Regions from separate parts of the Streptomyces sp. NBC_00354 genome, predicted to be linked through region 4. Evidence: riboswitches for the same ligand, from Rfam matches in the RefSeq annotation. Region 4 holds a riboswitch; each other region holds the start of a gene.
What was found. A riboswitch is a leader RNA that binds a small molecule or an ion and turns the genes downstream of it on or off. The one in region 4 is predicted to bind cobalamin.

Region 1 (2,192 bases), 5.6 Mb from region 4:
TGGGCGGCGGCGCGTTCGGCGTACGGCTGGGCACGGCGGGCGTCGGCCTCGCCGATCGCCGCCGTACGGCTGCGTACCGCGGGGTCTCGGGTGAGCGGGGAGTTCCTACGGGAGGCCAGGTCGGCGCGGTTGGCGGCGAGTTCGGCCGTGATCGAGGCGGGCCCCTGGCCGAGGCCGCGGGCGAGGGTGGCGATCTCGGCGGTCTTCTGCCGGGCGAAGGCCAGCCAGCGGCGGATCTGCGGGTCGATGTCGCGCTCGACGGCGGCGTCCAGCGGGACGTGCAGCAGTGAGCAGGACGCGGCGACGTCGACCCGGCCGGCGAGGCCGAGTAGGGTGCCCAGGGTGGTCAGTGACTTCTGGAGGTCGTTGATCCAGATGTTGCGGCCGTCGACCACGCCGGCGACGAGGCGCTTGCCCGGCAGCCCGCCCACCGCGGCGAGGTCCGCCAGGTTCGCGGCGGCGGCCCCGGTGAAATCGAGCGCGAGGCCTTCGACGGGGGCCTTGGCGAGGACGGGCAGGGCCTCGCCCAGCCGGTCGAAGTACGAGGCGACGAGCAGTTTCGGGCGCTCCGTCAGGGCGCCGAGCTCCCGGTACGTGCGGGTGGCGACGTTCAGCTCGGCGGGGGTGCGGTCCTGGACCAGGGCGGGCTCGTCGAGCTGCACCCACTCGGCCCCGGCCGCGCGCAGCTCGGCCAGCACCCGGGCGTACACGGGCAGCAGCCGGTCCAGCAGGGTGAGCGGCACGAAGTCGTCGGCGACGCCGGGGGCGGGCTTGGCCAGCAGCAGGTACGTGACCGGTCCCAGCAGGACGGGCCGGGCGCGGTGCCCGAGCGCAAGCGCTTCGCTCAGTTCCGCCACCTGCTTGGCGGGGTCGGCGGTGAAAACGGTGTCCGGCCCCAGCTCCGGGACGAGGAAGTGGTAGTTGGTGTCGAACCACTTGGTCATCTCCAGCGGCGCCACATCCTGCGTGCCGCGGGCCATCGCGAAGTACCCGTCCAGAGGGTCGGCCTCGACGGCGGTGCGGTGGCGGGCGGGGACGGCGCCGACCATGAGACTGGTGTCCAGTACGTGGTCGTAGTAGGAGAAGTCGCCGGTCGGGACCTCGTGGATGCCGGCATCGGCCAGCTGCTGCCAGGCGCTCCGGCGCAGTTCGCGGGCGGTCTCCCGTAGGGCGGCGGCGCCGACGCGGCCGTTCCAGTAGCCCTCGACGGCCTTCTTCAGTTCCCGGTTCGGCCCCTGGCGGGGGTATCCGTACACGGTGGCGCGTACGGCCGTGGCAGCGGACTCGGTTGTCACGTGACTCTCCTTCGCGAGCATGCGTGTGCGTGTCTTGCGACGGATCCCGGGGAAACCGGGGCGAAGGGGTGACGAACCGGACGGACCGATATGTGCCCGCCCTGAATGTGCACGCCGACCCGCCCACGAGGTCACCGGGATCACCGCACGCGAACGGTCGCGTGCGGGCAACGGGCAGGTCTTCGGACTCGCGGGCACGTCTCGTCGTACGAAACTCCTACTGGCCGTCGCTTCCCAGACCCGTCCGGGCCCAGTGCGTATGACGGCGGTCGTTCCCGCTCACCGCTGCGGGGCAGTCCCGGATTCCCACCGGGTTCCCTCTTACGACGCATCCCGCCTGGAGGACGGGGCGAACCAGCTGCGGAGTCAGCCTAAGGGCAGGCGCCGGGCGGCGGACAGGTGTGATCACCATGCGGACACGGGAATGAGACACCCCGCCCCACCGGTGCGCCGCCGGCCGCCTCTGTGTGCAGGCGGCCGGCGGCGGGGACCCCGGCGGCGGGGCCGAGAACGACTAGGAGAGCTTGCCGTCGTAGTCCGGCAGCTTGAAGGTGCGCTCCGCGTGCCCGCCGACCAGATCGCTGTTGTTGTTGCCGATGTTGGCGATGATCGTGTAGCCGCGGGCCTCGATCTCGGCGCGCTTGGCCGTCTTGTAGGCGCTGACCTCGCTGAAGAGGTCGGGCAGGTCCCGGACGTACAGGTCCGAGACGGGGTAGCCGACCGCCTTGAGGTTGTGCTCGGTGAGGGAGTGGATGATCCCCGGTCGGGCGGTGACGAAGATGATGGCGACGCCGCGCTCGTTCGCGTACCGGGTCAGGTCGCGGACCTCGGAGATCGCCGGGGTCGGGAACGTCCAGAACCAGTGGAAGTCCGTCTCCAGCGAGGAGTTGTCGATGT
Region 2 (2,192 bases), 4.3 Mb from region 4:
GCGGATGCGGCCCGTGAGGCCGGCCAGCAGGCGCCACTGCGCGGTGGTCAGGCGGCCCAGCGGTGCGAGGACGCTGAGCGCGGCGGTGCCGTGGGGGCCTTCGACGATGCCGGGCTCGGGGGCCGGGGAGCGCCGGGCGTCTTCCCGTACGAGGGCGGCCTCGATCCCGGCGGCGGCCAGCCGCACACCCAACTCACCGGAACCCAGGGCCTGTTCGGCGGGCAGCTCGGCAACCCGCCAGGCTCGGGTGCCGGCTTCCCGGACGGCGTCGAGGAAGTATGCGGCCGCCACGAGGGCGGCCCGGGGCGCGTCGGCCGCTGCCACGAGCAGGGCGTCGGCCGGGTCGGCCGTCCACAGCAGGGCCCGGTCGGCGTCCCGGGCGACCAGGTTCACGTCCGCGGCAAGGGAGGTGACGTCGCCGCGGCCGTCGTCGAGGGCGAACAGGAAGCGGCCGGACAGCCCGGCCGCGGGCGCGCTCGCGCACAGCAGCCGGTCCAGCTCCGCGACCCAGGGCGCCACGTCGGGCAGGCCGCGCCGGTCGAGGCCGGTCAGCGGCGAGGCGACGATGTTGCGGACGCGCTCGTGCGTGGGCGCGGGCAGCAGGCCGGCGCGGACGAGCACGGACTGCAGTTCGCCGCCGCAGCTCGCCCCGAGGCCGCGCAGTTGCGCGTTGCCGCGGGAGGTGAGGTCGATGTGCCCGTCGCCGAGCCGGTCCGCTGCATCGGCCAGCAGCGAGGCCGCGTCCGCGTCGAGCATCCCGCCGGGTACCCGGACCCGGGCCAGGAACCCGTCGTCCGCGGCGTGCAGCCGCAGCGCACCGGGGCAGGCGTCACCGCGGTCGCGTATGACGGGTTCGTCCCGCGATGCGGCGGAAGGGGGCTGGGGCGGCATGGCGGCGAGCATACCCACGATTCCCCCGCCCCGACCTGTGGCCGTCACCACCCACCCCTCCGCGCAGCGGTGGTGCGCGGGCGGGCTCGGCGCTCCGCGGAGCGGGGGGCGCGCGGGGGGTCGGGGGGCGGGGGCGGGTCCGCCGGCCGGGCGCCCGGGCGCGGGCCACCCCCACTCCCGGTCAGGGAGATCGCCACCTAAGATGACCAGCGGCGGAGCCACATGGCCCGCCGGGAGGAAGCCCGGTGCGAATCCGGCGCGGTCCCGCCACTGTGAACCCTGCAGAGCAATCCGCCGGGTGAGTCAGGAACTCCCGCTGTCCTCACTGCCCGGGGCGCGGAAACCCCGAGGAAGGCCTGCCGCCGCATGATCCTGCTGCTGTCGACGTCCGACACCGATCTGCTCAGCGCCCGCGCCGCGGACGGCCCCGTGCCGTACCGGTTCGCGAACCCGTCCCGCCTTCCCCTCGACGACCTGCCCGGGCTGCTCGACGGCGTCGACCTGGTCGTCGTACGCCTCCTCGGCGGCCTGCGCGCCTGGCAGGACGGCCTCGACCTGCTCCTGGCGCCGGCCCAGACCCGCCCGGTGGTGGTCCTGACCGGCGAACAGGCCCCGGACGCTCAGCTGATGGAGGCCTCCACGGTCCCGATCGGCATCGCGGCCGAGGCGCACGGCTACCTCGCCCACGGCGGCCCCGCCAACCTGGACCAGCTGGCCCGGTTCCTCTCCGACACCGTGCTGCTCACCGGCCACGGCTTCGAGCCGCCGGCCGCCGCGCCGACCTGGGGCCCGCTGGAGCGCACGCCCGGGACCACCGAGGGTCCGCGCATCGCCGTGCTGTACTACCGCGCCCACCAGATGAGCGGCAACACCGCCTTCGTGCACGCCCTGTGCGATGCGATCGAGGCCCAGGACGCCCAGGCCCTCCCCCTCTACGTGTCCTCCCTGCGCACTCCGGAGCCGGACCTGATCGCCGCGCTGGAGTCGGCGGACGCGGTCGTCACCACCGTCCTCGCGGCCGGCGGCACCAAGCCCGCCACCGCCTCGGCGGGCGGCGACGACGAGTCGTGGGACGCGGGCGCGCTGGCCGCGCTCGGCGTCCCGATCCTGCAGGCCCTGTGCCTGACCGGCTCGCGCAGCGCCTGGGAGGCGAACGACGAGGGCCTGTCCCCGCTCGACGCCGCGACGCAGGTCGCCGTGCCCGAGTTCGACGGCCGTCTGATCACCGTCCCGTTCTCCTTCAAGGAGCTCGACGAGGACGGCCTGCCCGCGTACGTGGCCGACCCCGAGCGCGCCTCCCG
Region 3 (2,192 bases), 3.3 Mb from region 4:
GCCCTGGCCTCCGATGGAGCCGCTGCGTGCCAGGGCACCGTCGGGCTTCGCCCGCCCCTGACGGTACTGCTGGATCTTGATCCCCTGCTCGCCGTAGAGCCAGAGCTCAGGGCGGTGCTGCATACAGACACGCGTCAGCCACTCGATGATCAGCGCGTGGTCGCTGTCCGGCACAGCCTTGCTCCTCATGACCCCGTCGATGAATTCCAGGCGCAGCCCTTCCGTCTCGCGCGCTGCTATGCGCGCGAGATTCTCGAACTCCTCGGTCAGCATGTGGGGCCGGTCGGTCATCACGGTCATGCCTCGCTCGCCTTCCTTGACGGTGCTGTCTCCGACGATAGCGCCGGGCACCGACAGCCGTCCGGCACACTCGACCGCATGGACATCGTGATCAGGGAAGCGCTGGCGGCGGAGTACGGGACGCTCGGGGAGATCACCGCGCAGGCGTACCTCGGGGACGGGCTGCTCACCTTCGGCGAGGACGACCCGTACCTCGCGCGGCTGCGGGACGTGGCCGGGCGGGCGCGCGACGGGGTGATACTCGTCGCCGCCGCGAGCGACGGACGGCTCCTCGGCGGGGTGGCGTTCGCCGCGCACGGGAGCCCGCTGTGCGACATCGCCGTGGCCGGCGAGGCCGAGTTCCGGATGCTGGCCGTCGCCCGGGAGGGCCGCGGGCGGGGCGCCGGGGAGGCGCTCGTACGGGCCTGCATGGAGCGGGCGAGGGTCATCGAGGGCGTACGGCGCCTCGTTCTGTCCACCACGGACGACATGGTCGGAGCCCACCGGATCTACGAACGGCTCGGCTTCGTCCGTTCGCCCGAACGGGACTGGGAGCCCGTCCCCGGCCTCGCTCTGCTCACGTACGGTCTCGAACTGTAGCCACGCCGACACAACATCTAGGGGGTCGCACAGGAAGCGGCCCCCACATGTATGCTCATGCTCGCTGTCGTCGCAGGGGAATCCGGTGCGAATCCGGAACTGTCCCGCAACGGTATGAAGTACACCCATTGGTGTCACCGCAAGTCCGAGGACCTGCCGACAGTGCGCCCGGCTCGACCGAACCGGGTGCCGACACGTCCGGGCCCCGCGGTTGGGCCGGTGGACGCCGTGCGGTGTGAGCGTGCCCAGCCAGGCCCTGCCCCGCGCGCGCCCGCTCGCGCCCGCACCGAAGGTGTCCCGGAGCCGAGCGAGGGAGAGCTCCCCCCGTGACCATCGCGCCTTCCGCACCGCGCGCCGAGTCCGACCCGTCCGACACCGGAATCGAGACCGGGGGACCTGGGGCCGCACTGCTGCGTACCCTCACCGAGCTGACCGCCGACCTCCCCGACACCGACCCGGGCCGGGTCGCCGCCGCCGCGCTCCGCGGGCGCAGCGCCGCCGCCGACGAGGCCGAACTGCGCGGGCTGGCCACGGAGGCCGCCGCCGGTCTCATCTCCGAGGACCCGGCGTACTCCCGGCTCGCCGCCCGGCTGCTGACGCTGGCCGTCGCCGAGGAAGCCGCGGGCCAGGGGGCCACCTCCTTCTCCGCCTCCGTCGCGGTCGGCCACCGCGAGGGCCTGATCGCGGACCGCACCGCCGAGTTCGTGGCGCTGCACGCGAGCCGCCTGGACGCACTGGTCGAGCACACCCTCGCCGAGGGCGCCGACGACCGCTTCGGCTTCTTCGGCCTGCGCACCCTGCACAGCCGCTACCTGCTGCGCCACCCGATCACCCGCCAGGTCGTCGAGACCCCGCAGCACTTCATGCTGCGCGTGGCCTGTGGCCTCGCCGAGAACAACACTGTCCAGGCCGTCGAGGAAGTGGCCTCCCTCTACCGGCTGATGAGCCGCCTCGACTACCTGCCGTCCTCCCCCACGCTCTTCAACTCCGGCACCCGGCACCCGCAGATGTCCTCCTGCTACCTGCTGGACTCCCCGCTGGACGAGCTCGACTCGATCTACGACCGCTACCACCAGGTCGCGCGCCTGTCGAAGCACGCCGGCGGCATCGGCCTCTCGTACTCGCGCATCCGCGCCCGCGGTTCGCTGATCCGCGGTACGAACGGCCACTCCAACGGCATCGTGCCGTTCCTGAAGACCCTCGACGCCTCCGTCGCCGCCGTGAACCAGGGCGGCCGCCGCAAGGGTGCCGCCGCCGTCTACCTGGAGACCTGGCACGCGGACATCGAGGAGTTCCTGGAGCTCCGCGACAAC
Region 4 (2,192 bases):
CCTGCCGTGACAGCCGCACAGCCCGTTCGATGTCCGCGACCTGCACCGGCCGCCCCGCCCCGCCGTTCAGCACGGCCCGGTGCTCGACCCGCCCCGCGTACGCCAGGGTTCCTCCCAGCCGTACGCCGAGCGCCCCGGCGAACGAGGCCTCCACCGGGCCGGCGTTCGGGCTCGGGTGCTTCGCGGCGTCGGCACGCCAGGCCCGTACGGCTCCCCGCCGGTCGGGTCCGGCCAGTACGGCGGCCAGCGCGGTCAGCCGGGCGCCCGGCCAGCCCGCGAGGTCGTCGAGCCGGGCCGAGGCCCAGCCGTAGCGCAGGTAGCGCGGCGACCTGTGGCCCACCATCGCGTCCAGGGTGTTCACGGCGCGGAAGGCCAGCAGCCCGGGGATACCGGCGGCGGCGCCCCACACGAGGGCCCCGACCACCGCGTCGGAGGTGTTCTCGGCGACCGACTCCACGACGGCGCGGGCCATCTGCTGCTCGTCCAGGGCCTGCGGGTCCCGCCCGCACAGGTGCGGCAGCCGCTCCCGGGCGACCTCGGCGTCCCCGGCGGCGAGCGCGCCGCCGATGGCGCGGGCCTCACGGCCCAGGGAGGTGCCGCCGACTACGGCCCAGGTGGCCGCTGCGGTCAGGGCGATACGGGCGGCTGCGGGCCGGGAGCGCACGGCGCGGGCGCCCAGCGCGCCGACGGCGGCCGCGCCCCCGGCGCACACGAGGGTGTGGAGGAGGCCCCGGGCGCGGTCGTCGCGCCACAGGGCGCCTTCGACAGCGGCGGCTGCTCGTCCGAAGGCGGCCACGGGGTGCCCTCGGCGCGGATCACCGAGGATCCGGTCGCCGATCAGGCCCGCCGTGGCGCCGTACGCGAAGACGCGATCGGCACGCATGGTGGCAGGTATGTCCTCACTCAGGGTCCGCGCCCTGGTTCGACGTGTCCGGCGGTGGGAGTTCCTGGCTCCCGGGGCGCACGCGTCGCGTGCTCCCCGGTGACAGTGGCGGGACCGCGCCGGATTCGCACCGGACTTCCTCTCCATGCCGCCGTATTGGCTCGGGCAGTCCACCACGCACCGCGAAGGCCCGTCAACTCGCCGTTGACCTGCGGCGGGGCAGGTCACCACGCCGGGCCTCGGGTACGGGAAAGCTCCCCCCGGGAAGCCCGGAGGGAGCTTTCGTGCACCGTGCCCGAATCGGTCAGCTGACGATCAGGTAGATGCCGTACGCGACGGCCGCCGTGACGAGCGCGAAGCAGGCGTACGCGCCGCTGCGGGCCAGGGTGGCGGTGCCGCCCTGCTCGGTGGCGGTCTCGTGCTTGGAGAGGCCCACCAGGCCCAGGGTGAACAGGGCCACGAGCGCGACGGTGGCGGAGAGGCTGACCCCGAAGACGGAGCCGAGTGCTGCCCAGTCGATCTTCATACTGCGGATTCCTCTGTCGTTCTCGGGGTCAGACCGCGGCGGCCGGGGCCGCAGGGGTCGGGGCAGCCGCCGGGATGGTGGCCTTCAGGTCCTCGTCGGTGACCGCGGCGGTCGTACCGGCGGCGGCCACGGTCGGCGGGACGGTGACGGCGGCCATGGCCGTGGTGACGACACCCGGCTCCTCGGCCGCGGCCGGCTGCACGTCGTTGACGTTGCTGTGGTCGACGACCTGGCGGCGGGAGATGACCCAGATGGCGACGCAGGAGGCGATCAGGAAGAGCGCGACGGCGGCGACGCCGAGGTCACCGGTACGCATGACCAGCTCGGCACCGGAGGCGACGACGGCCGCGGCCGGCAGGGTCAGGCCCCACGCGATGAACATGCGGGTGGCGGTGGACCAGCGGACCACACCGCCCTTGCGGCCCAGGCCCGCACCCATGACGGCGCCGGAGCACGCGTGGGTGGTGGAGAGGGAGAAGCCGAGGGTGGAGGAGGCCAGGATGACGCTCGCGGCCGAGGTCTGGGCGGCGAAGCCCTGCTGCGGCTGGAGGTCGGTCAGGCCGCTGCCCATGGTGCGGATGATGCGCCAGCCGCCCAGGGAGGTGCCCAGGGCGATGGCCATGCCGGCGGAGACGATGACCCAGACCGGCGGGTTGGCGCCGGAGTCCAGGGCGCCGCCGGCGATGAGCGCCAGGGTGATGATGCCCATCGTCTTCTGCGCGTCGTTGGTGCCGTGCGCGAGGGAGACGAGACCGGCCGAGGCGATCTGCCCGGCGCGGTAGC

Region 1: linked by a shared signal. The riboswitch ahead of metE (5-methyltetrahydropteroyltriglutamate--homocysteine S-methyltransferase) and the one ahead of OHT74_RS28980 (cobalamin biosynthesis protein) in region 4 are both predicted to bind cobalamin.
Region 2: linked by a shared signal. The riboswitch ahead of cobN (cobaltochelatase subunit CobN) and the one ahead of OHT74_RS28980 (cobalamin biosynthesis protein) in region 4 are both predicted to bind cobalamin.
Region 3: linked by a shared signal. The riboswitch ahead of OHT74_RS13365 (ribonucleoside-diphosphate reductase subunit alpha) and the one ahead of OHT74_RS28980 (cobalamin biosynthesis protein) in region 4 are both predicted to bind cobalamin.

Annotation. Positions count from the first base shown of each region.
Region 1 is NZ_CP107983.1:709,574-711,765, reverse strand. Features, by position in the region: gene metE (5-methyltetrahydropteroyltriglutamate--homocysteine S-methyltransferase) at 1-1,295, opposite strand, end outside; cobalamin riboswitch at 1,452-1,669, opposite strand; gene OHT74_RS03500 (HAD family acid phosphatase) at 1,810-2,192, opposite strand, start outside.
Region 2 is NZ_CP107983.1:1,974,069-1,976,260, forward strand. Features, by position in the region: gene cobG (precorrin-3B synthase) at 1-891, opposite strand, end outside; cobalamin riboswitch at 1,086-1,224, shown strand; gene cobN (cobaltochelatase subunit CobN) at 1,258-2,192, shown strand, end outside.
Region 3 is NZ_CP107983.1:3,044,993-3,047,184, forward strand. Features, by position in the region: gene OHT74_RS13355 (Uma2 family endonuclease) at 1-300, opposite strand, end outside; gene OHT74_RS13360 (GNAT family N-acetyltransferase) at 379-879, shown strand; cobalamin riboswitch at 931-1,054, shown strand; gene OHT74_RS13365 (ribonucleoside-diphosphate reductase subunit alpha) at 1,206-2,192, shown strand, end outside.
Region 4 is NZ_CP107983.1:6,319,972-6,322,163, forward strand. Features, by position in the region: gene OHT74_RS28980 (cobalamin biosynthesis protein) at 1-883, opposite strand, end outside; cobalamin riboswitch at 923-1,073, opposite strand; gene OHT74_RS28985 (hypothetical protein) at 1,188-1,409, opposite strand; gene OHT74_RS28990 (inorganic phosphate transporter) at 1,438-2,192, opposite strand, start outside.